Nonomuraea africana: one gene and its partner. The protein of the gene in region 1 interacts with the protein of each later gene in a pairwise test. Links are inferred from orthologs where the notes say so. Each region holds a gene or a part of one and is shown in the gene's direction. Other genes may lie near its edges. The genes, in order: sufB and H4W81_RS11020.

Region 1 (14,468 bases):
TGGTGCGCGACCTGCGCAACAGGGCGCGCCTCTACGGCCTGTCGCAGCTGTCGGAGCGCGGCACGCTGACCGACTCGGCACGCGAGCACCTGGACCTGCTCGACGCGCTCCAGGCGGGCGACAGGAGCGCGGCCGAGCGCATCATGGGCGAGCACATCCACCACGTCCGCGACATCTGGGCCGAGTAGCGGCTAGCGGGAGCGCGTCGCGCCCAGGCTGGCCGCGACGATGCAGATGATGGCCGCCCACTGCTGGACCTGGAGGAACTCGCCCAGCAGCACCAGCCCGATCATCGCCGCCACCGCCGGCTCCAGGCTCATCAGGATGCCGAAGACGTGCTTGGGCATCCGTCGCAGCGCCTGCAGTTCGAGCGAGTAGGGGATGACCGACGACAGCAGCCCCACGCCGAGCCCGATCAGGATCACCGACGGCTGCAGCAGGTCGGCGCCGCCGGTGGTGATGCCCACGGGCGCGATCACCACGACCGACACCATCATCGCGAACGACAGCCCCGTCGTGCCGGGGAAGCGCTGCCCGGCGGCGGCCGACAGCAGGATGTAACCGGCCCAGCAGGCCCCCGCCACCAGCGCGAATCCGATGCCCAGCCAGCTCACCGTGGCCGAATCGCTCCACGGCGCGATCAGCGCGATGCCCGCGCCCGCCAGGCCCACCCACAGCAGGTCGAGCTTGCGGCGCGAGGCCGCGACCGCCACCCCGAGCGGCCCGAGGAACTCGATCGCGACCGCGATGCCGATCGGCAGCCTGGCCAGGGACTCGTAGAAGGACAGGTTCATCAGCGCGAGAATGACGCCGAAGCCGAGCCCGACGGCCCAGTCGCGCCACGACAGGCCCCTCAGCTTGGGCCGCGACACCGCGCCCAGGATCAGCGCGCCCGCCACGATGCGCATGAACACGACGGCCGACGGTGGCAGCGCCGTGAACAGCTCCTTGGCGAACCCCGCTCCCAGCTGCACCGAGAAGATCGCCAGCAGCACGAGACCCGACGGAGGGACCGAGTCGGCGGCGCTGCGCAGCAGGCTGCCCGAGCGGGGCAGGGCTGCCTTGAGACGATCTGCTGGCCCGTCGAGGGCGAAGGCGGTCACGGGACTCCTCGGGAGGATCAGGTACAGAAGGTGTCGAGCTTACTCCGCGCCACCGACCCTTTTCCGAGGCGACCCTGGCGCTTTCCCGAGGCGGCCCCAGCGCTTTCCGGGGTGGCCCCGGTGGTTTGCGAGATGGCGCGGTGGGTGGGGCTACTCCCAGCGGAAGGTGCGCGACGCGAGGGCCAGCGTGAGCGCCGCCCACGCCACGAGCACCGCCGCCGCGCCCAGCGGCAGCGCCGCGCCCGCGGCCAGCACCGCCCGCAGCCCGCCGGTCAGCGCCGAGATCGGCAGCAGCGCCAGCGCGGGCTCCACGCTGTCGGGGAAGACCGAGAGCGGAAAGATCACCCCGCCGCAGCCCAGCAGCACCAGGTAGACCAGGTTGGCCGCGGCCAGCGTCGCCTCGGCGCGCAGCACGCCCGCCATCAGCAGCCCGAGCCCGCTGAAGGCGGCGGTGCCGAGCAGCACGAGCAGGACGGCCGCGCCGACGGAACCGCGCGGCTGCCAGCCCAGCGCCAGAGCCACCGCCACGATCACCGCGGCCTGCAGCAGCTCGACCCCGACGACCGCGAGCGTCTTGGCCAGCAGCAGCCCGGTCCTGGACAGCGGGGTGGCGCCGAGCCGCTTCAGCACGCCGTAGCGCCGCTCGAAGCCGGTCGCGATCGCCTGTCCGGTGAAGGCCGTCGACATGATCGCCAGCGCCAGCACGCCCGGCGTCAGGAAGTCGACCCGTGGCCCCTCGCCGACGTCGACCAGGGGCGCCAGCGAGAACCCGACCAGCAGCAGCACCGGGATGATCAGGGTGAGCAGCAGCTGCTCGCCGTTGCGCAGGATCGCCCGCGCCTCGGCTCCCGCCTGCGCCAGAACCATGCGCGGGAACGGCGCGGCCCCCGGGGCGGGGGTCAGATCGAGGGTGGTCATCGCAGCTCCCTGCCGGTCAGTTCGAGGAAGATGTCCTCCAGCGTGCGGCGCTCGATGGACAGGTCGTCGGCGGTGACCCCCTCCGAGGCGCACCAGGCGGTCACGGTGGCCAGCAGCTCGGGCCCCACGTGACCCTCGATGATGTAGTGGCCGGCGGGCGACTCCTTGGCGGCCGAACCCGCGGGCAGCGCGCTGAGCAGCTCCTCCAGCGTCAGCCCCGGCCTGGCGCGGAAGCGCAGCTGCCGCTCGGCGCCGGTCAGCGTGGCCGGGCTGCCCTCCGCCACGACCCTGCCCCTGTCGATGATGACGACGTGGTCGGCGAGGCGCTCGGCCTCGTCCATGTAGTGGGTGGTCAGCACCACCGCCACCCCCGCCGCGCGCAGGTCGGTGACCAGCTCCCAGCAGGCCCGCCTGGCCTGCGGGTCGAGGCCCGCGGTCGGCTCGTCGAGGAAGACCAGCTCGGGCCGGCCGATCACGGCCCCCGCCAGCGAGAGCCGCTGCTGCTGACCGCCCGACATCCGCCGGTACGGCGTGCGGGCGTGCTCGGCCAGCCCGAGCCGCGCCAGCAGGGCCGCGGGGTCGAGGGGAGCGGCGTGGAAACGCGACATCAGTCGCAGCCACTCCGCGCACCGCATCGCCGGAGGCACCCCGCCGGCCTGCGGCATCACGCCCACCCTGGCCCGCAGCGAGGAGTCTCCCGGATCGGCGCCGAGCACCCGCACCGTGCCGCCGTCCGCTCTGCGGAAGCCCTCGCAGATCTCGAGGGTCGAGGTCTTGCCCGCGCCGTTGGGCCCGAGGATCGCGGTGACCGCGCCGCGCTCGGCGGCAAGGGTCAGCCCGTCGACGGCGGTGGTGCCGCCGTAGCGTTTGACCAGTTCGATGACCTCGACGGCAGGGGAGCTCATGGCCACGAGTTTAGGGACACCATGGCGCGGTCAGCGCGGCAGGCGGCCACGAGCACATTCGTTGCCGAGAAATCGCTAAAGAGGCAGCCAAGTGAGCTGATGTGACCTTCCTCACGTGGTTGTCTGTGAGGCGACAGGAGGTAGTGATATGTCGGTTCGTAGTAGTTACGAGGCGGGCGTCCCGTGCTGGGTCGACCTGTCGAGCCCCGACGTCCAGGCGTCGGTCGCCTTCTACGGCGAGATCTTCGGCTGGAGCGCCGAGATGGTCGACGATCCCGCCGCCGGTGGCTACGGGCAGTTCGTACACAACGGCAAGAGGGTCGCGGGCGTCGGCCCGATCATGGCGGAGGGGATGCCTCCCGTCTGGAACGTCTACGTCGCCACCGAGGACGCCGCCGTCACCGCCGACCGCGTGAAGAACGCGGGCGGGACCGTGGTCATGGAGCCCATGCGGGTCTTCGACGAGGGCACGATGGCCGTCTTCCAGGGCGGCGACGGCTCCTTCTTCTCCGTCTGGGAGGCGGGCAACCACAAGGGCGCGGAACTGGTCAACGAGCCGGGCGCGTTCTGCTGGAACGAGCTGGTCACCCGCGACCCTGAGGCGGCCACCAGCTTCTACACCACCGTCTTCGGCTGGACCCCCAAGCGGACCGCGATGGAGGGCATGACCTACACCGAGTGGCTGGTGGACGACAAGAGCATCGCCGGGATGATCGAGATGTCGCCCAACTACCCCGAGGGCACGCCCTCGCACTGGGCGACCTACTTCGCGGTCGCCGACCTCGACGCCACGATCTCCAAGGCGCAGTCGCTGGGCGCGACGATTCTCATCGACTCCATGGACTCACCGCCCGGCAGGTTCGGCATGCTCATCGATCCGCAGGGCGCCGCGCTCTCCGTGATCCAGCTCACCGAAACCGCGTGAGAATCACCCGAAATTCGGGAATTCGGCGGACCAGATGGTGGTTTGATCCCTCGGCCCTCGTGGGTCACGGCCTACGAGGGGGAGGGGTTCAGGCATGTCCGTGGCAGAAGCCGCACCTGCTGTCAGGGGGAACCGCCGCGGACTGCTGCTGCTGATCCTGGGGGCGCTGTCGGCCATCGGCCCGCTCTCGATCGACATGTACCTTCCCGCGCTGCCCGCCATCACCACGGAGATGCTCTCCGCGCCCGCGCAGGTGCAGCTCACGCTGACGGCCTGTCTCGTCGGCGTCAGCATCGGCCAGGTGCTGGCGGGGCCGCTGAGCGACGTCCACGGGCGCCGCATCCCGCTGATCGTCGGCGTCGCCGGCTACACGCTGGCCTCCTTGCTGTGCGCCTTCGCCCCCTCGGTGACCGCGCTGATCGTGCTGCGCCTGGCGCAGGGCGTCATGGGCGGGGCCGCGCTGGTGATCGTCCGCGCCGTGGTGCGCGACCTCTACGACGGCGCCGCCATCGCCCGCATCTTCGCCACCCTCATGCTGGTCAGCGGGCTGGCCCCGATCCTCGCCCCGATCGCGGGCGCCCAGCTGCTCTCCTTCACCTCCTGGCGCGGCATCTTCGTGGCGCTCAGCCTGGCGGGCCTGGTGCTGCTGCTGGCCGTACTGCCGGGTGTCAAGGAGACGCTGCCCGCCGAGGACAGGGAGGGCGGTGGGCTGAGGCACACCGCGGCCACGTTCTGGCGGCTGCTCGGCGACCGGTCCTTCATGGCCTGCTCGCTGGCCGCGGGGCTGGCCTTCGCCGGCATGTTCGCCTACATCTCCGGCTCGCCGTTCGTGCTGCAGGAGGTGTACGGCGCCTCGCCGCAGCAGTTCTCGCTCGTCTTCGGGCTCAACGCCTTCGGCCTGACGATCATGGCGCAGGTCGGCGGCAGGCTCGCGGGCCGGGTGCCGCCCGCCCGCCTGGTGTTGATCGGCCTGTTCGTCAGCCTGGCGGGCGGCGCGCTGCTGGTGCTGGCCGCGACCATGGGCCTCGGCCTGGCCGGCGTGGTGGCCGCGCTGTTCGTCATAATGTGCGGCGCGGGCCTGGTGCTGCCGGGCACCGGCGCGCTGGCGCTCGCGGGCCAGCCCCAGCAGATCGCGGGCAGCGCCTCCGCCCTCCTCGGCGTGCTGCAGTTCGCCTTCGGCGCGGTGGCCGCCCCTCTGGTGGGCCTGGCCGGCTCCGGCAGCGCGGTGCCCATGGCCGTGGTCATGCTGGCGCTCATCGTCGGCTCACTCCTGATCTTCATTCTGCTCGGTCGGGGACGCGTTTTCGCAGTTAGGTAAGGCTTACCTGCGTGAGAAATTGCATTCCCATTCGTTTGTGAAGCGGGAAGGAATTACGGCACACTGATGTTGTGAAAAACGTGACCTCCTCGATCGAGCCGGGAAGCGAGCGCAGCACTCGTGCGCGCGTCGCGCGGCTTATCCTGGAGCACGGTCCCGTCACGGCCGCCGCGCTCGGTGAGCGGCTCGGGCTGACGCCCGCCGCCGTCCGCCGTCATCTCGACGCGCTGCTGGCCGACGGGATGATCGAGCCTCGCACCGTGCTCCCGCGCGGGCAGCGCGGGAGAGGGCGGCCGGCCAAGCTGTTCGCCATCACCGACGCGGGGCGCAGTGCTTTCGAGCACGCCTATGACGATCTCGCCGGCAGCGCGCTGCGCTTCCTGGCCGAGCGCATGGGCGAGGAAGCGGTGACCGAGTTCGCCCGCTCGCAGGTCGAGGGCCTGCTGCAGCGGCTCGAGCCGGTCATGCGGACAGTGCCGGAAGACCAGCGCGTTCAGGTGCTGGCCCAGGCGCTGTCGGCGGACGGTTACGCCGCCTCGGCCAGCAAGGCCCAGTCCGGCGGCGACCAGCTCTGCCAGCACCACTGCCCGGTGGCGCACGCGGCGGCGGAGTTCCCGCAGCTGTGTGAGGCCGAGACGGAGGCGTTCGCGCAACTGCTCGGCACCCCGGTGCAGCGCCTGGCCACCATCGCACATGGCGACGGGGTCTGCACCACCCATGTGAGCCCCGTACGGATAAAAGAGAGCAAGGAGACCGGAAGGTGACTGTCACCGACCGCCCGGAGCTGGAAGGCCTCGGGAATTACAAGTTCGGCTGGGCCGACTCGGACGCCGCGGGCGCCGTGGCCAAGCGCGGCCTGTCCGAGGAGGTCGTCCGCAACATCTCCGCGCTCAAGAACGAGCCGGAGTGGATGCTCGACCTTCGCCTGAAGGGCCTCCGGCTGTTCGGCAAGAAGCCGCTGCCCACGTGGGGCTCCGACCTCACGGGCATCGACTTCGACAACATCAAGTACTTCGTCCGCTCCACGGAGAAGCAGGCCGCCTCCTGGGACGAGCTGCCCGAGGACATCAAGAACACCTACGACAAGCTCGGCATCCCCGAGGCGGAGAAGCAGCGCCTCATCGCCGGTGTCGCCGCCCAGTACGAGTCCGAGGTCGTCTATCACAAGATCCGTGAGGACCTCGAGGAGAAGGGCGTCATCTTCGTCGACACAGACACGGGCCTGAAGGAGCACGAGGAGCTCTTCAAGGAGTACTTCGGCTCGGTCATCCCGGTCGGCGACAACAAGTTCGCCGCGCTCAACACCGCGACCTGGTCGGGTGGCTCGTTCATCTACGTGCCGCCGAACGTCGAGGTCGAGATCCCGCTGCAGGCCTACTTCCGGATCAACACCGAGAACATGGGCCAGTTCGAGCGGACCCTGATCATCGTGGACGAGAACTCCTACGTCCACTACGTCGAGGGCTGCACCGCGCCGATCTACTCCAGCGACTCGCTGCACTCCGCGGTCGTCGAGATCATCGTGAAGAAGAACGCCCGCTGCCGTTACACGACCATCCAGAACTGGTCGAACAACGTCTACAACCTGGTCACCAAGCGCGCCGTCGCCTACGAGGGCGCGACCATGGAGTGGATCGACGGCAACATCGGCTCCAAGGTCACCATGAAGTACCCGGCCGTCTACCTGATGGGCGAGCACGCCAAGGGCGAGACGCTGAGCGTCGCCTTCGCCGGCGAGGGCCAGCACCAGGACGCCGGGTCCAAGATGGTCCACCTGGCGCCCAACACCTCCTCCAGCGTGATCTCCAAGTCGGTGGCGCGCGGCGGCGGTCGCACCTCCTACCGCGGCCTGGTCCAGATCGAGGAGGGCGCCCACGGCTCCGCCTCCACGGTCAAGTGCGACGCGCTGCTCGTCGACCAGATCAGCCGCTCCGACACCTACCCCTACGTCGACGTCCGCGAGGACGACGTCTCGATGGGGCACGAGGCCACGGTCTCCAAGGTCAGCGAGGATCAGCTGTTCTACCTCATGAGCCGCGGGCTCGAGGAGGACGAGGCGATGGCGATGATCGTGCGCGGCTTCGTCGAGCCGATCGCGCGCGAGCTGCCGATGGAGTACGCCCTCGAGCTGAACCGCCTGATCGAGCTGCAGATGGAAGGAGCCGTCGGCTGATGGGCCTGAACGAGAAGCCCCTGTCGACCCTGCACGAGAAGTCGTCCTACAACGTCGACGACTTCGCCGTGCCGACCGGGCGCGAGGAGAAGTGGCGCTTCACGCCGCTCTCGCGGCTGAAGGGCCTGCACGACGGCACCGCCGAGGTGACCGGCCAGGTCGTCACCCAGGCCTACACCCCGGCGGGCGTCACCGCCGAGTGGGTCGGCCGCGACGACGCCAGGGTCGGCCAGGCGTTCGCGCCCACCGACAGGGTCAGCGCACAGGCCTACAACGCCTTCGAGAAGGCGCTGGTCGTGACCGTGCCCAAGGAGGCCGTGCCGGCCGAGCCGATCCAGATCGAGCTGCGCGGCGGCGGCACCGCCGGCGCCGCCTACGGCCACATCGTGGTCAAGGTCGAGCCGATGGCCGAGGCCGTGGTCGTCCTCGACCACCAGGGCAGCGCGGTCTACGCCGACAACGTCGAGTTCGTCGTGGGCGACGGCGCCACGCTGAAGGTCATCAGCCTGCAGGACTGGGCCGACGACGCCGTGCACGTCTCCCAGCACCACGCCCAGCTGGCCAAGGACGCGACCTTCCGCAGCTTCGTGGTGACCCTGGGCGGCGACCTCGTCCGGCTGTCGCCCAGCGTCTCCTACACCGCGCAGGGCGGCGACGCCGACCTGGCGGGCGTCTACTTCGTCGACGCGGGCCAGCACCTGGAGCACCGCCTCCTGGTCGACCACTCCACGCCCAACTGCAAGAGCCACGTCGACTACCGCGGCGCCCTGCAGGGCGAGGACGCCCACGCGGTCTGGATCGGCGACGTGATCATCAGGGTCGAGGCCGAGGGCACCGACACCTACGAGCGCAACCGCAATCTGCTCCTCACCGACGGCGCCCGCGCCGACTCGGTGCCCAACCTCGAGATCCTCACCGGTGAGGTCGCGGGAGCGGGTCACGCCTCGACGTCGGGCCGGCTCGACGACGAGCACCTGTTCTACCTCCAGGCCCGCGGCATCCCGGTGGACGAGGCGCGCCGCCTGGTCATCAGGGGCTTCCTGGGTCAGCTGGTGGAGAAGATCTCCGTTCCCGAGCTGCGTGAGCGGGTGCTCGCCAAGATCGAGGCGGAGCTCGAGAAGTGAGCTACGAGAAGGTCTGCAAGGTCAGTGACATCCCCGACGCGGGCGTCATCGGCGTCGAGGTGGGGGAGACCCCCGTGGCGCTGGTCCGCAAGGGCGAGGAGGTCTTCGCCCTGCACGACGTCTGTTCCCACGCCGAGGTGAAGCTGAGCGAGGGCGAGGTCTACGACGGGACCCTCGAGTGCTGGCTGCACGGTTCGTGTTTCGACGTGCGGTCAGGCAAGCCGACGGGTCCGCCCGCCACCAAGCCCGTGAACGTTTACCGAGTGAAGATCGACGGCGACGACGTCCTCGTCTCGCTCTCGAAGGAGTCATAACAGTGTCCACCCTTGAGATTCGTGACCTGCAGGTCTCCGTCGCCGACAAGGAGATCCTGAAGGGCGTCAACCTGACCGTGAAGGCCGGCGAGACCCACGCCATCATGGGCCCCAACGGTTCGGGCAAGTCGACGCTCGCCTACGCGATCGCGGGCCACCCCAAGTACACGATCACCGGCGGCCAGGTCCTGCTCGACGGCGTCGACCTGCTGGAGCTGACGGTCGACGAGCGCGCCCGGGCGGGCCTGTTCCTCGCCATGCAGTACCCGGTCGAGGTCCCCGGCGTCAGCGTCTCCAACTTCCTGCGCTCGGCCGTCACCGCGGTGCGCGGCGAGGCGCCCAAGCTGCGCCAGTTCAGCAAGGACCTGAAGACCGGCATGGACGGCCTGGCCATCGACCCGGCCTTCGCCACCCGCAACGTCAACGAGGGCTTCTCCGGCGGTGAGAAGAAGCGCCACGAGATCCTGCAGCTCGAACTGCTCAAGCCGAAGATCGCCGTCCTCGACGAGACCGACTCCGGCCTCGACGTCGACGCCCTTCGCGTGGTCTCCGAGGGCATCAACCGCTTCCGCGCCTCGGGCGAGACGGGCGTGCTCCTGATCACGCACTACACCCGCATCCTGCGCTACGTGAAGCCCGACTTCGTGCACGTCTTCGCCGGCGGCCGGATCGTCGAGGAGGGCGGTCCCGAGCTGGCCGAGAAGCTCGAAGCCGAGGGTTACGAGCAGTACACGAAGGCGACGGCCTGATGACCCGGGAGCGAGCCCGACGCAGTGAGCGGAGTGGACCCGTGAGGAACGATCGGGTCCGCGAAGCGAATGAGGAGTGGTGAGCGACTGATGAACGCTGTGTTCGACGTGGAGAGGGTCAGGAAGGACTTTCCTGTCCTCGCCCGCGAGCTGCCCGGCGGCCGCCCGCTGGTCTACCTCGACTCGGGCAACTCGTCGCAGAAGCCCACGCAGGTCATCGAGACCATGCGCGACCACTTCGCGATGCACTACAGCAATGTGGGGCGGGCTCACCACGCGCTCGGCACCGAGTCGACCGAGGCCTACGAGGGCGCGCGCGACAAGGTCGCCGCGTTCGTGGGCGCGCCCAGCCGCGACGAGATCATCTTCACCAAGAACGCCTCCGAAGCGCTCAACCTGGTCGCCTACTCCTTCGGTAACCGCATCAACGAGGACCCGCGCTTCACGCTCGGCCCCGGTGACGAGATCGTCATCTCCGAGATGGAGCACCACTCCAACATCGTCCCCTGGCAGATGCTCGTGCAGCGCACGGGGGCGACGCTCAAGTGGTTCGGCGTGACCGACGAGGGCAGGCTCGACCTGGCCGACGGCGTCATCACCGAGCGGACGAAGATCATTTCGGTCGCGCACCAGTCGAACGTGCTCGGCACCGTCAACCCGGTCGCCGAGATCGTGCGCCGCGCCCGTGAGGTCGGCGCCCTGGTGATGCTCGACGCCTCGCAGTCGGTCCCGCACCACCCCGTCGACCTGGCAGGGCTCGGCGCCGACTTCGTCGCCTTCACCGGGCACAAGATGCTCGGGCCCTCCGGCATCGGCGTGCTCTGGGGGCGCGGCGAATTGCTGGAGGCCATGCCCCCGTTCCTGGGCGGCGGCGAGATGATCGAGGCGGTCTGGATGGACCGCTCGACCTACGCGCCGGTCCCGCACAAGTTCGAGGCGGGCACGCCGCCGATCGTCGAGGCCATCGGGCTCGGCGCGGCGGTCGACTACCTCAGCGAGGCCGGCATGGCGGCCGTCGAGGCGCACGAGCGCGGGCTGACGGCCTACGCGCTGGAGGCGCTGCTCGAGGTGCCCACCCTGCGCGTCGTCGGGCCCACGGGCCTGGACGACAGGGGCGGCACGGTCTCCTTCACGATGGAGGGCATCCACCCGCACGACGTGGGGCAGATCCTCGACGACCAGTTCGGCGTCGCCGTACGGGTCGGGCACCACTGCGCGCGGCCGCTCCACCTGAGGTTCGGAATACCCGCGACGACGCGGGCGTCGTTCTACCTGTACAACACCACGGGCGAGATCGACGCCCTGGTGAAGGGTCTTCACCACGTGCAGAAGGTGTTCGCCTGACATGATCGCCGAGTCGATGTACCAGGAGCTGATCCTGGAGCACTACAAGCACCCGCAGGGGCGGGGGCTGCGTGAGCCGTACGACGCCGAGGTCCACCACGTGAACCCGACGTGCGGCGACGAGATCACGCTCAGGGTCAAGGTCGGCGACGGCGGCAAGATCGAGGACGTCTCCTACGACGGGCAGGGCTGCTCCATCAGCCAGGCCGCGGCCTCGGTGCTGCACGAGCTGGCCACCGGCTCGACGGTCGAGGAATCGCTGTCGGTGGTGGACGAGTTCACCCGGCTCATGCAGGGCAGGGGCCAGGTGGAGGCCGACGAGGACGTGCTCGGCGACGCGGTCGCGTTCGCGGGCGTGGCCAAGTTCCCGGCGCGCGTCAAGTGCGCGCTGTTGTCCTGGATGGCCTACAAGGACGCTGTTGTGAGGAGTGCCTAAGAGATGAGCAAGCCGGTGGAAACCCCGACCACGGCGTACGACGGTGACACGACCGTCGAGGAGGTCATGGAGGCGCTCAAGGACGTCGTCGACCCCGAGCTCGGGATCAACGTCGTCGACCTGGGCCTCATCTACGGCCTCAACCTCGACCCCGGCGAGGGCGGCCAGCCGGTGGCCACCATCGACATGACGCTGACCAGCGCGGCCTGCCCGCTGACCGACGTCATCGAGGACCAGGCGCACTCCGCCCTCGACGGCATGGTGTCCGACGTGAAGATCAACTGGGTGTGGCTGCCGCCGTGGGGTCCTGACAAGATCACCGACGACGGACGTGACCAGTTGCGTATGCTAGGATTCAATGTCTGATCTTTTGCTGCACGGCTGGTGTTTCCAGCGCCAGCCGTTTCAGCATGCCAGGGCTTCGGAAGGTCCGAAGCCCCGCCGGGAATAAGCACGACATTCCCGTGCGTTGGCAACATGTGCACCTGACGCACCATTGTGCGTAATGCCGCCTGCGGCCGGTCTTGGGTGCGCGTTGACGGGTCCAGAAGTGGCCCGGTCCCCACCCCGGCAGGCGTCCGATACGTCCGCCCATCGCATTCCAGTACGGCACCGCCGTACGGCCCCGGCTCGTCCTTTTCGCAGAAGTGACGCGCCACTTCGACTGAAAGGCACGACCTTCGTGACCATGCTTGACGCTGCCATGCCCGAAATCTCCGTCGAGGAGAAGGGCGTCTCGGAGTTCGAGCTGCTTGGCCTGCCCAAGCCGCTCGTGACCGGACTGTCCCGCCAGGGCATCGACAGCCCGTTCCCCATCCAGTCCGCGACGATCCCCGACGTGCTCGCCGGGCACGACGTGCTCGGCCGCGGACAGACCGGCTCCGGCAAGACGCTGGCCTTCGGTCTGCCCACCATGGCGCGCATCGCCGGAGTGCGGCCGCAGGCCGGCCGGCCCCGCGCGATGATCCTCGTCCCCACCCGCGAGCTCGCGCTGCAGGTGCACGACGCGCTCGAGCCCCTCGGCCGCGGCCTGGGCCTGCGCATGAAGGTCGTCGTCGGCGGCATGTCCATGGGCAAGCAGGTCGAGGCGCTGCGCCGCGGCGTCGATGTCATCATCGCCACCCCCGGCCGCCTGGGCGACCTGATGCGCCAGGGCGAGTGCTCGCTCGACTCCATCGAGGTCAGCGTCCTCGACGAGGCCGACCACATGTGCGACCTCGGTTTCTTCCCCGTCGTGTCGGAGCTGCTCGCGCAGACCCCCGCCGATGGCCAGCGGCTGCTGTTCTCGGCCACGCTCGACGGCGACGTCGACAAGCTGGTGCGGCGCTTCCTCAAGGACCCGATCACGCACTCGATCGCGCCCGCGACCTCCCCGGTCGACACCATGGAGCACCACGTGATCCAGGTGACGCGCGACGACAAGTTCGACGTCACCGCCGAGATCGCCAACCGTGAGGGCAGGACGATCATCTTCGTCAAGACCCAGCACGGTGTCGACCGGCTGTGCAAGCAGCTGGCCCGCGTCGGCGTCAAGGCGGGCGGCCTGCACGGCGGCAAGCGCCAGAACCAGCGCACCCGCATCCTGGCCGAGTTCAAGGAGGGCCAGGTCAACGTCCTGGTCTGCACCGACGTCGCGGCCCGCGGCATCCACGTCGACAACATCAGCCTCGTGCTGCACGTCGACCCGCCGCAGGACCACAAGAGCTACCTGCACCGCGGCGGCCGTACCGCCAGGGCGGGCGAGAAGGGCACCGTGGTGACCCTCGTCCTGCCGAACGAGCGCCGCTCGACCGACGCGCTCACCCGCCGCGCGGGCATCCACCCGTTCCGGCTGAAGGCCGCGCCCGGCAGCGAGCGCATCGCCGAGGTCACCGGGGCCCGCACGCCCAGTGGCGAGTCCATCCCCGTGTGGGAGCCCGACGTGCGCAAGCCGCTGCGTGCCCGCCGTGAGGGCGGCGGCCACGGCGGCGAGCGTCGCGGCGGCGGCCGTCGTCGCGACTTCGGCGGCGACCGTGGCCCGCGCCGCGGCTCCGAGGGCGGCTTCGGCGGCGGCGACGACCGGCGTCCGCGCCGCGACTTCGACGGCGACCGCGGTCCCCGTGCGGGCTCCGGCGGCTTCGGTGGCGACCGTCCGGCCGGCGGCGACCGCGCCCCGCGCGCGAACTCCGGCGACTTCGGTGGCGAGCGCCGTCCGCACCGGGCCTTCGACGGTGACCGTCGCCAGGGCGGCTACCGCTCCGACGCCCGCGCTCCCCGCACCGGCGAGGCCCCCCGCACCGGCGGCTACCGTGACGACCGGGCTCCCCGCTCGGGCGGTGGCTACCGCGACGACCGCGCGCCGCGTACCGGCGGCTTCCGCTCCGACGAGCGCGGCGGCTACCGCGCCGAGGACAGGCCCGCGCGGCCGTTCTCCAGCGGCGGCGGCGCTCGCACGGGCGGTTACCGCTCCGACGACAGGCCGGCCCGTCCGTTCTCGGCCAGCCGTGACGACCGGGCTCCGCGCGCCGGCGGCTTCCGCTCCGAGGAGCGCGGCAACGGCGGCTTCCGCTCCGACCGCGGCAACTCGGGTCGTCGCTTCGGCCGCTGACCCGACCGCTTGACAGCGCTGCCCGCCGTACCTTCTCCGGGAGGTACGGCGGGCAGCGCCGTTTCCGGCCACGGGAGCGTCGCCGGGTTCGGGCGAGCGGGCCGGCTCCCTCGAGAAGGGACGCGATAGTCTCGACCTCGGTCGCCCCCGCGCATTCGGAGACGTTGTGACAGAGCTGCTTTCCAACCCCGTCAAGCACTACGACTGGGGTTCGCACACCGCCCTCGCGACGCTGACCGGGCGTCCGAGCCCCTCTCCCGAGCCGGAGGCGGAGATGTGGCTCGGCGCGCATCCCTCGGGGCCCTCCGTGCTCGTCGAACGCGGCGGCCGCACGCTCGACGCGGCGATCGCCGACGACCCCGAGGGCGAGCTGGGCGCCGAGACGGTCACCAGGTTCGGGGCGCGGCTGCCGTACCTGCTGAAGCTGATCGCGGTCGACAGAGTGCTGTCGCTGCAGGTGCACCCCTCGGCCGAGCAGGCCGAGGCGGGCCACGCGCGGGGCGCCTACGTCGACGCCTACCCCAAGCCCGAGCTGATCTGCGCGCTGACCCCGTTCAGCGGCCTTGCCGGCT
Region 2 (14,417 bases), 1.4 Mb from region 1 along the record:
ATCAAGGAGATCGACCTCGAGAACAGGACGTGCACGGTTGGCACCGGCATCAACGCGCTGAAGCTCAACGAGGTCCTTTCACGGCACGGCCTCCTCTACCCCGACGACCCCGCGTCGTATCCCTGCTCGCTCGTCGGCGGCCGCATCGGCACCAGCGGATGGTCGCTCATCGGCTCGCGCTACGGCCACACCCGCGACCTCGTGCTCAGCTTCGACCACGTGCTGCCCACCGGGCGGGTCATCCACGTCGGCGACGGCATCGGCCGGAAGATCACCAAGTCGTCCAGCGGCTACCAGCTGAAGCACCTGTTCATGGGCCACCAGGGCACGCTCGGCATCGCCACCGAGGCCACGCTGAAGCTGTTCCCCAAGCCCGAGGCGGAGTTCTCGCCGTTCTGGGCCTTCGACGACTACGACACCGCCTACCGGACCGTCGGGCAGCTGGCCAGGGCGGGCGTGGCGACGTTCGCGGGCGCGGTGCTGTTCGACGAGTGGAAGGTCGCCTACCTGCGGCGCGACGACGAGGCCTACATCCCGCAGCCCGCCTCGGTGAAGGCGCTGGTCTGCGCGGCGCTCTACGGCTACGAGGACGAGGTGCGCGCGGGCGGCGGCCGGCTGATGCGCATCGCCCGTTCGATGGGCGCGCGCTACCTCGGCGACGAGATCTCGCAGGGCGACTGGGCCGCCCGCCACGACCGCTACGCCACTCCCCTGCACGGGCGCACCCGCTCGGGCCAGGTGGTGCCGATGAGCTGGCACTGCGAGGACGCCGCGATCAACTACACGAACCTGCCGGCCGTACGGCTGGCCTGGCACGAGATCGCCGACCGGCTGCGGCGCGCCTCCGACGTCTTCGACGACTGGGGCATGTTCGCCTACACCAACGGCGCCACGGGCGCCGACTACCTGACCGAGATCGACATCGGCATCTGGGAGCAGCGCCTCGACGACGCCGCCTGGGCGGCGTGGGTGGCGGCCAAGCGCGACCTCGCAGCGGTGGCGCTGGCCCACGGCGGCTCGATCAGCGCCTGCCACGGCTCGTGCCGCGAGGGCGAGGTGGACCTGGTGCCCGAGGAGCTGGGCGGCGGGTTCGACGTGATGCTCGCGATCAAACGGGCGATCGACCCGCACAACATCATGAATCCCGGCAAGTACCTGCTCGACCGTGCCTATTCCGATGCCTATCCCGACCCGGACGGCGCCCCATGACGCCCTCACCGGGACCGGCCGAGGTCCCGCCGCCGAGCCGTACCGAACCACCCGCGCCGACCGACGAGCCGCCAGGCGAGGAGGAGTCGTGAGCTACCGCTACCAGGACGAGATGACCCCGCCGCCGCCCGAGCGCGCCTCCGAGGTGGCGGTCACCCGCTTCGAGCACGTCTACGAGGTGGATCCCGCGCTCATGACCGAGCACGTCACCCAGCAGACCTTCCCCAACTGGGACACCCTGCGCCTGGTCCGCTCCCGCGCCGACCATCTGGCCTGGATGCACGCCCACTTCGCCGACAAGGTCGTCTCCGGCGAGGAGTTGCTCGATGACCTCGACCGATGACGGCAGGCTGGCCGATCTCGGCTACACCTCCGAGTTCCGCAGGGACATGAGCCTGTGGGCGAACTTCTCGCTCGGCTTCACCTACCTGTCGCCCGTCGTCGGGATCTACACGCTGTTCGCGGTCTCGCTGGCCACCGGGGGGCCGCCGATGATCTGGAGCCTGCTGATCGTCGGCGCGGGGCAGTTCCTGGTGGCGCTGGTGTTCGGCGAGATCGTCTCGCAGTACCCGCTGACCGGCGGCATCTACCCGTGGGCGCGCCGCCTGTGGGGGCGCAGGTGGGCGTGGATGACGGGGTGGGTCTACCTGATCGCATTGCTGGTGACCATCGCCAGCGTGGCGTACGGCGCGGGGCCCTACCTGTCGGCCTTCCTCGGCATCGAGGTGGGCACGACCAACACGATCCTGTGCGCGCTGGTCATCCTGGCGGTCGCGGTGGCGATCAACCTGGCCGGGACCAGGGCGCTGGCGATGGCGGCGATCGTCGGGTTCACCGCCGAGCTGGTGGGGGCGCTGGCGGTGGGCGGCTGGCTGCTGTTCACCCAGCGGCACCACGGGCTCGGCGTGCTGTTCGACTCGTTCGGGGCTGGCGCGGAGACGGGCTATTTCGCCGCCTTCCTCGCCGCCGGACTGATCGGGATATTTCAGTATTACGGGTTCGAGGCGTGCGGGGACGTCGCCGAGGAGGTGCCCGACCCGACGCGCCGCATCCCGAAGGCCATGCGCATGACGATCTACGTGGGCGGGGCGGCGGCGACGTTCGTCTGCCTGGCGTTGCTGCTGGCCGTACCGGACTTCGGCGCGGTGATCTCCGGCGCCAGCGCCGATCCGGTCTCCGAGGTGCTGACCGCCGCGTTCGGGCCCACCGGGCTGCGGGTGGTGCTCGGCGTGGTGCTGCTGTCGTTCCTGTCGTGCGCGCTGAGCCTGCAGGCGGCCGCCGGCCGGCTGCTCTACTCCTACGCGCGCGACGGCATGATCGCCGGCAGCGGGCTGTTCCGCAGGTTCTCGGCGGCGCGGCACGTCCCGCCGTACGCGCTGCTGGTCGCCGCGGTGGTGCCCGCGCTCGTGGTGCTCGGCTCCATCATCTCGGCCGACGCCCTCGTCAAGATCATCTCGTTCGCGACGCTGGGCATCTACCTCGGCTTCCAGATGGTCGTGCTGGCCGCGCTGCGCGCGCGGCTGCGCGGCTGGCGGCCCTCCGGTCCCTTCACGCTGGGGACGGCGGGCCTGGCGATCAACGTCGGCGCGCTGGTGTACGGCGTGCTGGCCATCGTGAACATGATCTGGCCGAGGACCCCGGGCGCTCCCTGGTACGACAACTGGCTGGTGGCGCTGTCCGGCCTGGTCGTGGTGGGACTGGGAGCGCTGTACCTGTTCACCGCCAGGCCGTACGACGGCGTGGCCCCCGCGGGCGACGCCATCCCCCAGGAGGAGCGATCAACTGCCGCCGAGTGAACCCGGCGGCCTGCTCTCACGGTCCCGTCTGGCTGAAGGGAGGCCTGTAGCGTGTGGGGTGTTGACAGACCCCCGGCCCACAACGCCAAGTCGGGCGATGTTGAGAGCCGCGATGTGGTCGGCGTGCCCAGCGAGGCCACACCTGGTACAGAGGAACCGGCCGCGAGCTGGCCGGTTCCTCTTGCTCACACACCCGCATCGCGGACACGCCTGGCTGGTGTAGGCCGGGTCGACCAGGGTGAAGGCGATCCCGGCCCGCGCGGCCTTGTAACGAGTGAAGGTGATCTGCTGGGCGAAGGCCCAAGAGTGCAGGGTGCGCCGCTGGAGCCGGTGAGCCCTGACCCTCGTCCGGATGCCGGCCAAGTCCTCCATGGCGACACCCCTGGCGGTGCGTTCGGCTTCGCGCACCACGAATCCGCTGATCTGGTGATTGAGGTCGGTCATCATCCGGTGCTCACGTACGGACAGGCGGCGCAGCACGCGGCGCGCGGAGGATGTGGCCTTCCGCTGCAGCCGCCGGCGTTGGCGGTGCCGGCGCTCGCGCAGTGCACGCACATGACCGTTCCCTGCGATCGTTCCGGGCAACACCTTGCCTGGCAGCACAGCTCCATCGGAGGTGACCGCCAGATTGGCGATCCCTTGATCCACCCCTATGAACCCGTTCGCCGGATCGGCGGTCTCTGGCCTAGGGAGCGTGACGGCCACCTGCAGCAGCCACACGCCACCCCGGAGTACCAGATCGGTCTCCCCGACCGGCAGCGTCTCGATCGCCTTCAGATCTGCCTCCCGCCCGCTGTAGGGCACGGTGAGACGTCCGCCAGGGGTCCAGATCGATACCGTACGGGCGTCGCGGCGGAAGCTGAGCATACGGGCGTCGAACGGCACCGCCCCGTGCGGCCGGAACAGGTGCGCGCGCGTCTTGGCGCTGCGCCGGTTGGCGTAGGCGCCGGCGACCCGAGCGATGGCCCGCACCGCCGCCTGCGCCCCCAACCCAACAAATTCGGCCCGCACCTGGTAGTAGGCCATCCGATGCAGTTCCACCACCGTGAAGGTGCGCGATCGCCAGGCGATCTTGGAGATGAAACTGGCCGCCGCGTTACACAGCGCTGTCGCCGCGCTCAGCGCTTGAGCCTGTTCGGAGGTGGGCGAAAGCCGTACCTGCACCACCGAAGGCAAACCGTCGTGTTTTGCCTGAGACCTTCGCAACGCCATCGCCGTGCACCTCCTGTCCCAAGCGTTTAGCCCATCGGACAAGTTACCGAATGCCATCGAAGCTTTCCATAGAGTTATCGAAAGGAGGGTGGCGTCTCTTCCGAACTTCAGACCCCGGGACTCGACGCCACATCATCAGATGAAGTTCAGTTACGTGATGCTGCCCGACTACCCCCTGCAGGACTCCCTGTCGGCGATCAGGCTGGCCGACGAGCTCGGCTTCCACGCCTGCTACGCCGCCGACGAGACCTGGCACAAGGACCTGTGGCTGCTGTTCGCCGCGGCCGCGCAGCAGACCAGCAGGATCAGGTTCGGCCCGAGCGTCTCCTCGGTCGTGCTGCGCGAACCCACCCTCATCGCGCAGGCCGCCGCCACCCTCGACGAGCTCAGCGGCGGACGCGCCGAGGTGGTCCTCTCCAGCGGCAACTTCGGCCTGCTGGCCCAGTACGGCATCGACTGGACGGTCACCAAGCCGCTGTCGCGCGTGAAGGAGGCCGCGCACGTCGTCCGCACGCTCCTCGACGAGGGCGCGATCACCTTCGAGGGCGAGTTCTTCCGGTACAACGGGCTGTTCACCTTCGCCAGGCCGGTGCAGGAGCACGTGCCGGTGAAGCTGGGCGCGATGCGGGGGCCGCGCTCCTTCCGCGCGGCGGGCGAGCTGTCGGACGGCGTGCACCACGCGCTCAGCTACACCCGCGAGGCCTACGACTACCTGGTCACGGAGTTCAGGGCGGGAGCGGAGAAGGCGGGCAAGGACTGGTCGTCGATGGACATCGGCGCCTGGGTCGTCTTCGCCACCGGACCCGACTCGGCGGTGGCGAAGGAGGCGGCCCGCAGCATGGTCGGCCTGTACGCCTCGTCGATGCCGGCCGAGCAGCTGGAGCGCAACGGGGTGGACCCGAACGCGATGAAGCCGATCGTCGACGCGTTGGGGGCGGGCGATCTGGCGCGGGCGATCGAGCTGACCACACCGGAGCTGGGCGACCGGCTGTCGATCGCGGGAACGCCCGAGGAGTGCGTGGAGAAGATCAGGAGGGAGATCGAACCTTCGGGGGTCAACCACATGATCCTGGCGGTGACGGACGCGACTCTGGTCAAGCAGTTCATGGGACGTGACCTGCCGGAGGTGGCGTCCGTGGAGACGCAACTCCAGCTCATCCACGACCGCATCATGCCCGCGTTCACCTGAACAAGCACGGTCCCTCACCTCCGGCTCGGGGCTCCCTTTCCCGGGGGACTCCCGTCCCCCTCCCACCCCTGTTGACCACGCGACTCGGGATCCCGGAAAACACACTTACGGGATCCCGTACCACCTCTGGCCCTCGATGTCGCAAATAGGGCACACCGGTGATCCTGGTCCCTCCGGTGCAGGAGGTAGATCAGATCAAAGATCCGAAGGGCGTATGAAGATCGGGGCCTGACTACTCAAAACCAGATTTATCTGCCTATGGTGGGACAAAACGGTCGGCGGAGACTCCTCGGCAGAAGGAGGTCGCGATGCGCGGACGCATCTGCTTCACGGGAGCGATTCTGCTGGCCGTCACCGGACTGTCCGCCGGCCCGGCTCAGGCCGCGCCCACCTGCGTGTACGTGGTGGATCCGCCCTATCCGGCCGACCTGTGGGTGCGTTCGGGCCCTGGCACGCAGTACGAACAGGTCGACGACGTCGCCTTCGGCGCGACCGTGGAAGGCACGTGCCGTACCAGCGGCGACTGGACCGCGGTGTGGGGCTCGAACGGTTTCCACGGCTGGGCCTACTCCGCCTACCTGGATGAAATCGGCTGAGCATCTGTGTAGGGCCGTCCTGAGGGGGCAAGGACTCCGGATCCCGCAACCGAGAACGAGGAGGAGCCGTCGTGCTCACCCTGACACCGAATGCAGCTCAGGTCATCAAGGATCTGACCGCCCAGCAGGATGTGGAGGCCGCCGGCATCCGCATCTCCGCACAGGGGGAGGGCCAGGGATCCCTGGTGCTCAGCATGGCCACCGCGCCCGAGCCCACCGATGAGGTGGTGGAGACGGAAGGAGCGCGTGTGTACCTCGACCCCGTGGCGGCCAGCGTGCTGGACGACAAGTCGCTCGACGCCGACACGGATGGGCAGGGTGGTGTCGCCTTCCACGTCACCGAGTGACGAGCCGCCCCCAGGTGGGGCGCCCGAGACCTATCCCGAAAGAGTGCCCTCCACCACGGAGCGGCACTCTTTCCCATACGCCGCCCCATGTGATCGGAGCCTGGGCCCGTCGCGCCTTACCGCCGTCGCATCGGGGGGTGTCGGGGCGGGGCGTGTCGCCGTCTCGTCGGTCTCGTGGTGTCTTGTGGACGTCTGGTCGGCTGTGCTAGCGGCGGAGGAGGGCGGCGGCTTCGGCGGGCGAGGGCAGGCCTTCGACGTCGCCGTACACCTCGACGATGCGTCCGGCCAGCTCGCTTCCCACCCACGCGGCGCGCTCGGGACCTGCCCCCGCCAGCCGGGCCGCCAGGTACCCGCCCAGGAGCGCGTCACCGGCGCCGACCGGGTCGCGCACCACCCGAGCGGCACTCGGCAGGTGCACGGGCGCTCCATCCGCGCCCAGGCAGTAGACCCCTTCGGCCCCCGCCTTCAGCACCACCTCGATCCCCCGCCCCACCGGGGCCCAAGAACCAAGCAACCCCTCTCGCCCCTCCGGCCCCGCCTCCTGCGCAACACCCGCGAACGCTTCTGGCTCCGCACCGCGGGCACTCTCCCCAGCACCCCGGGCAACGTCTCCCCCGGCAGCCCGGTCATCACCTCGCCCGATCTCCTGGGCGAAGTCGCCGACGACACCTCGCGCGGTCTCTCCCCCGCTGACGGCATTTCCGGCGAAGTCCGGTCCCTCGGTCGAACCATCGAGGTTTCGCCCGGCGGCGGCCCAGGCGGTCGAGGCGGCGGCGAAGACGGCGGCCGGGTCGGTGGTGCCGAAGAGGGGCTCGGCCTCGTCCTGGCCCAGCACCAGCAGGTCGGTCAGCGGCAGCAGCTCTCGGACCGTCGCCAGCACCCGGTCCTGCCGTCCCAGACTCGGGCGGAGGTTCGGGTCGAGGACCAGCAGCGCGCCCGCCTCGCGTGCCCCGTCCGCCAGCGCCCGCACCAGGCGTTCGGGGCCCTCGCCCAGCGCGATGGTGATGCCGCTGACCACGATCGCCCTCGGCCTGGTGGCCAGGATGGCGGGCGCGTCTCCCTCGTCCATGCCCGAAGCGGCCGAACCGCTTCTGTAGTAGTGGACGCGCCTCGCACCGTCCGGCCGTACCTCCTTGAAGAACACGCCCGTGGGCCGCGCGGAGTCGCGGCCCACCAGAGAGGTGCCGACGCCGAGGGCGCGGGCGGCGTTCAGCACGCGCTCGCCGAAGGGGTCGGCGCCGACGCGGGAGGCGAACCAGGCGGTGCCGCCGAGCCTGGCGACGGCCGCGCACACGTTCAACTCGGCGCCGCCGACGTGCACGTCCATCCGTTCGGCGGTCGCCAGATCGGCACCCTGCGCGGGCTGGAGCAGGACCATCGCCTCGCCGACCCCGACCACGTCCGGACGAATCACCACGTTCTCCTAGGTTCGCGCACACTTGATCGGTGACGATACAGGCTGGGGCTACCATGCAGAGCAATTGACAGTCTTGCAATATGTGCGAAAGCATCCCATATATCGCAATCCATTTCCACGGAGGCACATCGTGCGGGATTTCAGATGGCGGTTGGCCGAGCGGATGGTGGCGGACAGGGTGATCGGCATCATCCGCGCGTCCTCGGCGGACCTGGCCGTCTCGTACGGCACGCGGCTCGCCGCCGCCGGACTCGGCGCCATCGAGGTCTCCCTCTCGACGCCCGACGCGCTGGACGCCATCGGAACGCTCGTCGCCCAGGAGCGCGACGCGCTGGTCGGCGCGGGCACGGTGATCGACCCGCACCAGGCCGTGCTGGCGATCGAGGCGGGCGCGCGGTTCCTGGTGTGCCCCACGCTCAGCACCGAGGTGATCCGCACGGGCAACCGTCACGGCGTCCCGGTGGTGGCGGGGGCTTCTACACCGACTGAGATCGTCGCCGCTCTGGAGGCGGGCGCCGACCTCGTGAAGCTCTTCCCCGCCTCGCAGAGCTCTCCCAAGGCGCTGCGAGACCTGCTGCAGGCGCTGCCCCATGCCCCGATCGTGCCCACGGGCGGCATCACCTCGGCCACCGCGGCCGAGTGGATCGCGGCCGGAGCGGTGGCCGTCGGGATGGGCGGCGAGCTCACCAGAGGCGAACCCGAGGACACGGAGCCCCGCGTGCGCGCCCTGCTGGACTCAGTCAAAAACCTCGGCTGACCGCGACGCGACCTGTCTGCCGGACCCTTAGCCAGGCGATCCACGAGACACCCTGCCTGGCCCACTCGTCAGGAGGCGCCGCGGGGGCCGCGTGCGCGTCCGGCCGAGTCGGCCTTTCTGCGACCGTCCGTCGGGTCGGCGGTGGGAGCCGGGGCCGGTGCGGCGTGCCGTACCGGCCCGTTGGGATGTCAGCTGAACAGCTTGCTCACGTAACGGAGCTGCTCCTCACGCTGGAACCCGCCGCCGCCCTCGTGGTTGTTCCACGGCCAGACGGTGATCTCCTTCGGCCCCTGCCAGTGGTTGTAGGCGGCGAAGACAGTGGAGGGCGGGCACACGTCGTCCATCAGCGCCACCGAGTACAGCGCGGACGCCTGGCCCCTGGCGGCGAAGTTCAGGCCGTCGAAGTACGACAGCGTGCGGAACACGGTCTCGGCACTCGGCCGCTGGCTGGCGAGGAAGCGGACGATCTCCTGGTAGGGGTCGCGTCCGGTGATCTCGACCGCCCTGCGGAAGTGGGTGAGGAACGGCACGTCGATCAGCGCGCCCTTCACCGAGGGGGACAGCGCGGCCACCGCCTGGGCGATGCCGCCGCCCTGGCTGCCGCCCGAGACCACGATCCTGTCGCCGTCGACGGCGGGGTGCCCCACGGCCACCTCCACCGCCCTGACGGCGTCGGTGAAGACCCGGCGGTAGTAGTAGTCGTCGGGGTCGAGGATGCCCCTCGTCATCATGCCGGGCGCCTGCGGCGACTGTCCGCCGTGGGGGTCGGCGGTGGCGCCGGGACTGTTGAGGCTGTGCCCGCCCTGGCCGCGCGTGTCGACGACCAGCACCGCAAGACCCGCGGACGGCCAGGCCAGGTGGTCGTGGACGAAGCCCCTGCCGCCCGAGTAGCCGATGTACTGCACGACGCACGGCACGGGCCCCTCGGCGCCGCGCGGCACCACGAGCCATCCGTTGATCCGGTCGCCACCCCATCCGGCGAAGGAGATGTCGTAGGCGTCCACGGTGGTCAGCGGGAGGTCGTAGGGAGTGAACGCGGGGGCGAGGTCGTGCTCGGCGGCCGCGGCCAGCGTGCGGCTCCAGAAGGCGTCGAAGTCGGCGGGCTCGTCCCGCTCGGGGCGGTACTCGCGCAGCTGGTCGAGGGGGAGGTCGAACAGGGGCACAGGGGTCTCCCAAGGGGTCGTTCAACGGGCCCTGACATTCCACCCCATCCACCTGTGAAAGCGCTATCCCTACCCGCCGGTTCCCGCCGAGCGAGACAGGCACGAGCGTTCTACTATGACCGGTCGCCTGCGAAGGGCCCGCCCAGAGGACGTCGCGCACAAAAACTCCATCGCAAAGGCCCGCCACACGCGCGGCCCACCAGCAGGCCTGTCACGCCCTTCAGACTCGCCGGAGAAACGGCGCGCCTGGAGACCGTCACGGGGAGAGTGACACGCCTGAAGGTCCGTCGTGGGTGACCGGTCAGCCGGGAGCTTCGGCCTCTTGGGCAGGGTGGGTCAGTGGCTGGCGAGCCGGCCGGCGAGAGATTTGTGGAGTTCGGCGCTGCGCTCATTGAGTCCCACGACCGTCACCATCTTGCCCCGCGCCGCGTACTTCGTCTCCACCGCGTCCAGCGCCGCCACCGACGAGGCGTCCCAGATGTGGGCGTTCGTCAGGTCGATGCGCACGTCATCAGGATCGTGTCGCCCGGCAGGTCGCGCCTCTCCTCCGGGCTGAATCCCAGCGGCTTCATCCGCTTGGCCGGCGGATGTCAGTCTCGCTGTAGAGAGGGAAGCCGCCGGCGGTCCGCTCGGCGACGGCCTCCGTCACGTCAGGTCGGACGACACCCGCCCGACGCCGCCGTCGACGCGCAGCCGCGGCGCCTCGTCCAGCAGCGGGATCTGCGCCTCGTCCTCGTGGCCGAGGCGCCACTCCTGCACCGGCACGAGACCTGGGCCGATGAGGTCGAACCCCTCGAAGAACCGCTCCACCTGCTCCCGCGTACGGAAGGTGGCCTGCGCGGGCGAGTTCGCCGTGGCCATGGTGAGCTGGGCGATCGCCTCAGGCGAGCTCTCCGCCATCGTGTGGGACAGCACCAGGTGGCTGCCGGGCGCCATCCGCTCCCTGAACGCCGCCACGATGCCGCCCGGGTCCTCGCTGTCCATGATGAAGTGCAGCACCCCCACCATCAGCACGCCGACCGGCTGGTCGAAGTCGATCAAACCGGTGATGTGCGGATCGCTGAGGATCTCACCCGGCTTGCGCACGTCGGCCTGGATGCTGGCCACGCCGGGGGTCGTGGCCAGCAGCACGTCGGCGTGCATCCGCACCATGGGGTCGTAGTCCACGTAGACCACCCGGCACGCGGGGCTCACCTCACGGGCGGTCTCGTGCACGCTGGGCGAGGTGGGAATGCCGGTCCCGAGGTCGATGAACTGCCGCACGCCCTGCTCGGCCAGGTGGCGCACCGCCCTGACCATGAAGAGCCGGTTGGCCCGCGCCACCAGCCTGGTGTCGGGGGCGACGGACAGCAGCCGGTCGGCGACCGCCCTGTCGACGGCGAGGTGGTCCTTGCCGCCGAGCAGATAGTCGTACACGCGGGCGGAACTCGGCACGCTGGGATCAACACCTGGAGGAACCCGCTCCAGCTCGCTCAAGAGTGTCTCCTTCACCTCATTCAACGTGATCGCCATGCTATCGGTGCCGTCTCGACCTTCGCCCGCCCGCTGCCGGGCCCGAGCTAGGCGAAGCTCCGCAGGAACGCCGTGACGGCCGGGCGGTGGTCGGCGGCGCGCCAGGCGACGGCCAGCCGGGCCGGCGACAGCCCGGTGACCGGCCGGGCGACCAGGCCAGGACGCCGGTACAGCTCGGCGTTCCCCTCCGCGAGCAGCACGAGCCCGAGCCCCGCCATGACCGCCTCGAAGACGCCGTCGGGCGAGGACGCCTCGCCCCCGACGATCGTCCCTGGGCCGCCGAGCCAGAACTCCCGCAGCGGCCCGGCCGCCTCGGGCAGCGCCACGAAGGGCTCCTCGCGCAGCTCGGCGAAGTCGATCTCCTCCCGCCCGGCCAGCCGGTGTCCCTCGGGCATCGCGACGAACCGCCGCTCGGTCGCCAGCACCTTGGTGGCCAGGCCCTCGGGGGCGGGCAGCCACACGAAGGCGACGTCGGAGCCGCCGTCCGACAGCCCGGCGCTCGGGTCCTCCCACCCGACCACGCGCAGCGACACCATCCAGCCCGGCATCCGCTCCCTGAACCGCCGCAGCGCCTCGGCCTGGATGCCCCGCCCCACGGCGGTCTGCAGGCCGATCACCAGCGTGCCGGTGGGGGCGGCCTGCCGTACCAGGTCGAGGCCCTCGTCCCAGCGGGCCAGCAGGTCGCGGGCGACCGGCAGCAGCGCCGTGCCCTGGCGGGTGAGCACCAGGCCGCTCGGCACGCGGTCGAAGAGGGTGAACCCGAGCTGCCGTTCCAGCGTCCTCAGCTGTTTGGACAGCGCGGGCTGCGACACGAAGAGCCGCTCGGCGGCCCTGGTGACGTTCAGCTCCTCGGCGGCGACCACAAAGCTCTTAAGCAACCTGAGATCCATGCCGCTACCAGGGGTTATGTTGCAAGAAGATCATTTTGACCAACCGCGCGATCCTCGATCAGGTGGACTCGGAGACGGCCACTCTACGTGGACGGAAACATGCACCCGCCTCCCGACTCCTGCTCGTGCGCGAATCTCCCGCATGTTGACGCGGCCATGGGCAACGGGGACGTGAAGCAGCGCCCTGCCTCGAGATCAGCGAACTGGCGGGTGATCTGGTCGGGCCGGTTTGCGGACTCCTTGGCTAACAAGATCCATACGAGTGCGTCGGGCCGTCCTCCCTGCGTCCTGAGGGGCCCATGCCAGGAGTACCGCCTCTCACGCAGGTGCATCTCCATAACCATCGGTTATACCGGGATGTCTTGGACACGGCCAGAAGCCGGCCTGCAGGATCGGGGGCATGAGAACTCTTGGGAAGCTCACCGTTCCCCCGATCGGTTTCGGGGCGATGGTCCTGTCACCCGGCATCTACGGCGAGATCGACGACGACAGGGCCATGACCGCGCTGCGTCACGCGCTCGACGAGGGCGGCACGCACATCGACACCAGCGACGCCTACGGGCCCGACGGGCACAACGAGCGGCTGGTCGGCCGGGCGATCAAGGGCAGGAGGGACGAGGTCGTGGTGGCGACCAAGTTCGGCCTGGCCGTCCCCGAGGGGGTGGAGACCAGGTCCATCCCCGTCGGCTACGCCTTCGGCGAGCTGCGCGGCAACGCCGATCCCGCCCTGGTCCGCGGCTACGCCGAGCGCAGCCTGCGCAACCTTGACACCGACGTGATCGACCTTTACTACCTGCACTACCCCGACCCCGGCGTGCCCGTCGAGGACACCATGGGCGCGGTGGCGGAGCTGGTGAAGGCCGGTCTGGTACGGCACGCGGGCCTGTCGAACGTGACCGCCGACCAGTTGCGCCGGGCCCATGCCGTCGTGCCGATCGCGGCGGTCCAGGTGGAGTGGTCGATGTGGCGGCCGATCGAGCCCGACCTACTGGCCACGGCGAGGCAGCTCGGCGTCGGTGTGGTGGCGTGGAGCCCGCTGGGCTCGGGCTTCCTGACGGGCGGCGTCTCGAAGCTGGAGGAGGGCGACTTCCGGCACAACGCGCCGCGCTTCGAGGCCGCCAACCTCGCCACGAACAACGACAGGTACGCGCCGATCCGGCACCTGGCCACCGAGCTCGGCATCACGCCCGCCCAACTGGCGCTGGCCTGGCTGCTGCACCAGGACGAGCACGTGGTGCCGATCCCCGGCAGCAGGACGCCGGCGCACATCAGCGAGAACCTGCAGACGGCGGGCATCGCGCTGCACGCCGACACGCTGAAGCGGCTGGATGAGGCACTCGCCTCCTTCCAGGTGGTCGGCGGCACGCTGCTCTAGAGGCGGGGCACTGCTCTCCAGGCAGGGCATTGCTCTAGAGAAGGGGCACCGCTCTAACAGGCGCGCGCTGCTCCAACAGGCGGGCGCTGCGCGAACAGGCGGGCGCCGCTCCAACCGAGGATGCCCCTTCCCATCATCAGGAAGGGGCATCCTCGGTCGCAGCTCAGCGCCGGTCGGCGATCAGTGCGTCGGCGTCACGCTGGAGCACGGCGCGGGCGGCCGCGTCCGCCACGCTCTCCGCCTTCTTCCTGAACTGCTCGAGGATCGTGACCGAGGCCACGGAAGGCGTCTGCTCGGCCGCCTTCAGCAGCGCCAGCAGCGGGGCGCGCTCGCCCTGCTCCAGCTCGAACCGCTCGATCAGCGCCCGCACATCGGCATAGGAGGTCGTGACGGTGAACGTCACGACCTTCTCGCCGGTGTTGCCCGCCTTGTCCTTGGCGGTGACGCGGACCGTGTGCTCGCCGAGCGCCAGCGGATGCAGGTCGATCGGCTCCCCGAGGTCCACCCGCTCGCCGTCGAGCGTGGCCTGCGCCGCGCCGTCCAGGCCCGACCCGGCGTCCTCGGCCGTGGCGGTCGGCGTGATCTGGGCGCTGTCGCCGTACGCGGCGGCCAGCTCGCCCACGGTCAGCGTGGGCGCGGTGGCGTCGATCCTGAACGCGATCTCCTTGGCCTCCTCCTTGTTGCCCGCCTTGTCCTGCGAGCGGAACGCCACGGTGTGGGCTCCGTCGGCCTTCACCTCGACGGGCGCGGTGTAGGGCCGCCATTCCTCCCCCAGCCGGTACTCGGTCCCCGCCACGCCCGAGCCTTCGTCGGCGGCGGTCAGGGTGAGCGTGACCGGGCCGGTGTGCCAGCCCGACGGCCCCGCCGCCGACGACAGCTTCGCCGTGGTGACCGGGGCCGCGGTGTCCTTCGGGCCGCGGACGAGGGTGAAGTCGTCGACGTCGAAGTCGGCGC

What was found.
Region 2: the proteins of sufB (region 1) and H4W81_RS11020 interact in binary tests that used the Escherichia coli proteins (3 or more experiments, as listed by UniProt). The link is inferred for Nonomuraea africana from one-to-one orthologs.

What each region holds. Positions count from the first base shown.
Region 1 is NZ_JADBEF010000001.1:3,706,791-3,721,258, reverse strand. What follows is about bases 5,158-8,135. They hold sufB (Fe-S cluster assembly protein SufB), read left to right. Parts: upstream 5,158-5,929; coding sequence 5,930-7,342; downstream 7,343-8,135. Other genes in these bases: sufD (Fe-S cluster assembly protein SufD), read left to right, coding at 7,342-8,135; H4W81_RS17585 (helix-turn-helix transcriptional regulator), read left to right, coding at 5,241-5,933; H4W81_RS17590 (multidrug effflux MFS transporter), read left to right, coding at 5,158-5,169. Outside these bases: H4W81_RS17615 (GntR family transcriptional regulator), read left to right, coding at 1-188; H4W81_RS17610 (EamA family transporter), read right to left, coding at 192-1,103; H4W81_RS17605 (ABC transporter permease), read right to left, coding at 1,254-2,021; H4W81_RS17600 (ABC transporter ATP-binding protein), read right to left, coding at 2,018-2,926; H4W81_RS17595 (VOC family protein), read left to right, coding at 3,075-3,851; more of H4W81_RS17590, read left to right, coding at 3,946-5,157; more of sufD, read left to right, coding at 8,136-8,466; H4W81_RS17570 (non-heme iron oxygenase ferredoxin subunit), read left to right, coding at 8,463-8,780; Fe-S cluster assembly ATPase SufC, read left to right, coding at 8,783-9,529; H4W81_RS17560 (cysteine desulfurase), read left to right, coding at 9,620-10,873; Fe-S cluster assembly sulfur transfer protein SufU, read left to right, coding at 10,875-11,309; H4W81_RS17550 (metal-sulfur cluster assembly factor), read left to right, coding at 11,313-11,675; H4W81_RS17545 (DEAD/DEAH box helicase), read left to right, coding at 11,998-13,896; manA (mannose-6-phosphate isomerase, class I), read left to right, coding at 14,063-14,468. UniProt on the Escherichia coli protein: The SufBCD complex acts synergistically with SufE to stimulate the cysteine desulfurase activity of SufS. The SufBCD complex contributes to the assembly or repair of oxygen-labile iron-sulfur clusters under oxidative stress.
Region 2 is NZ_JADBEF010000001.1:2,350,559-2,364,975, reverse strand. Bases 4,785-7,711 are described here. They hold H4W81_RS11020 (HesB/IscA family protein), read left to right. Parts: upstream 4,785-6,073; coding sequence 6,074-6,349; downstream 6,350-7,711. Other genes in these bases: H4W81_RS49225 (sugar kinase), read right to left, coding at 6,555-7,711; H4W81_RS11025 (SH3 domain-containing protein), read left to right, coding at 5,715-6,002; H4W81_RS11030 (LLM class flavin-dependent oxidoreductase), read left to right, coding at 4,785-5,406. Also shown: H4W81_RS11050 (FAD-binding oxidoreductase), read left to right, coding at 1-1,209; H4W81_RS11045 (hypothetical protein), read left to right, coding at 1,298-1,552; H4W81_RS11040 (APC family permease), read left to right, coding at 1,536-3,005; H4W81_RS11035 (RNA-guided endonuclease InsQ/TnpB family protein), read right to left, coding at 2,988-4,217; more of H4W81_RS11030, read left to right, coding at 4,357-4,784; more of H4W81_RS49225, read right to left, coding at 7,712-7,766; H4W81_RS11010 (bifunctional 4-hydroxy-2-oxoglutarate aldolase/2-dehydro-3-deoxy-phosphogluconate aldolase), read left to right, coding at 7,897-8,523; H4W81_RS11005 (acetylxylan esterase), read right to left, coding at 8,712-9,686; H4W81_RS11000 (hypothetical protein), read right to left, coding at 10,023-10,193; H4W81_RS10995 (SAM-dependent methyltransferase), read right to left, coding at 10,332-11,162; H4W81_RS10990 (LysR family transcriptional regulator), read right to left, coding at 11,246-12,076; H4W81_RS10985 (aldo/keto reductase), read left to right, coding at 12,489-13,463; H4W81_RS10980 (ThuA domain-containing protein), read right to left, coding at 13,627-14,417. UniProt on the Escherichia coli protein: Member of gene cluster sufABCDSE that mediates iron-sulfur cluster assembly under oxidative stress and iron limitation conditions.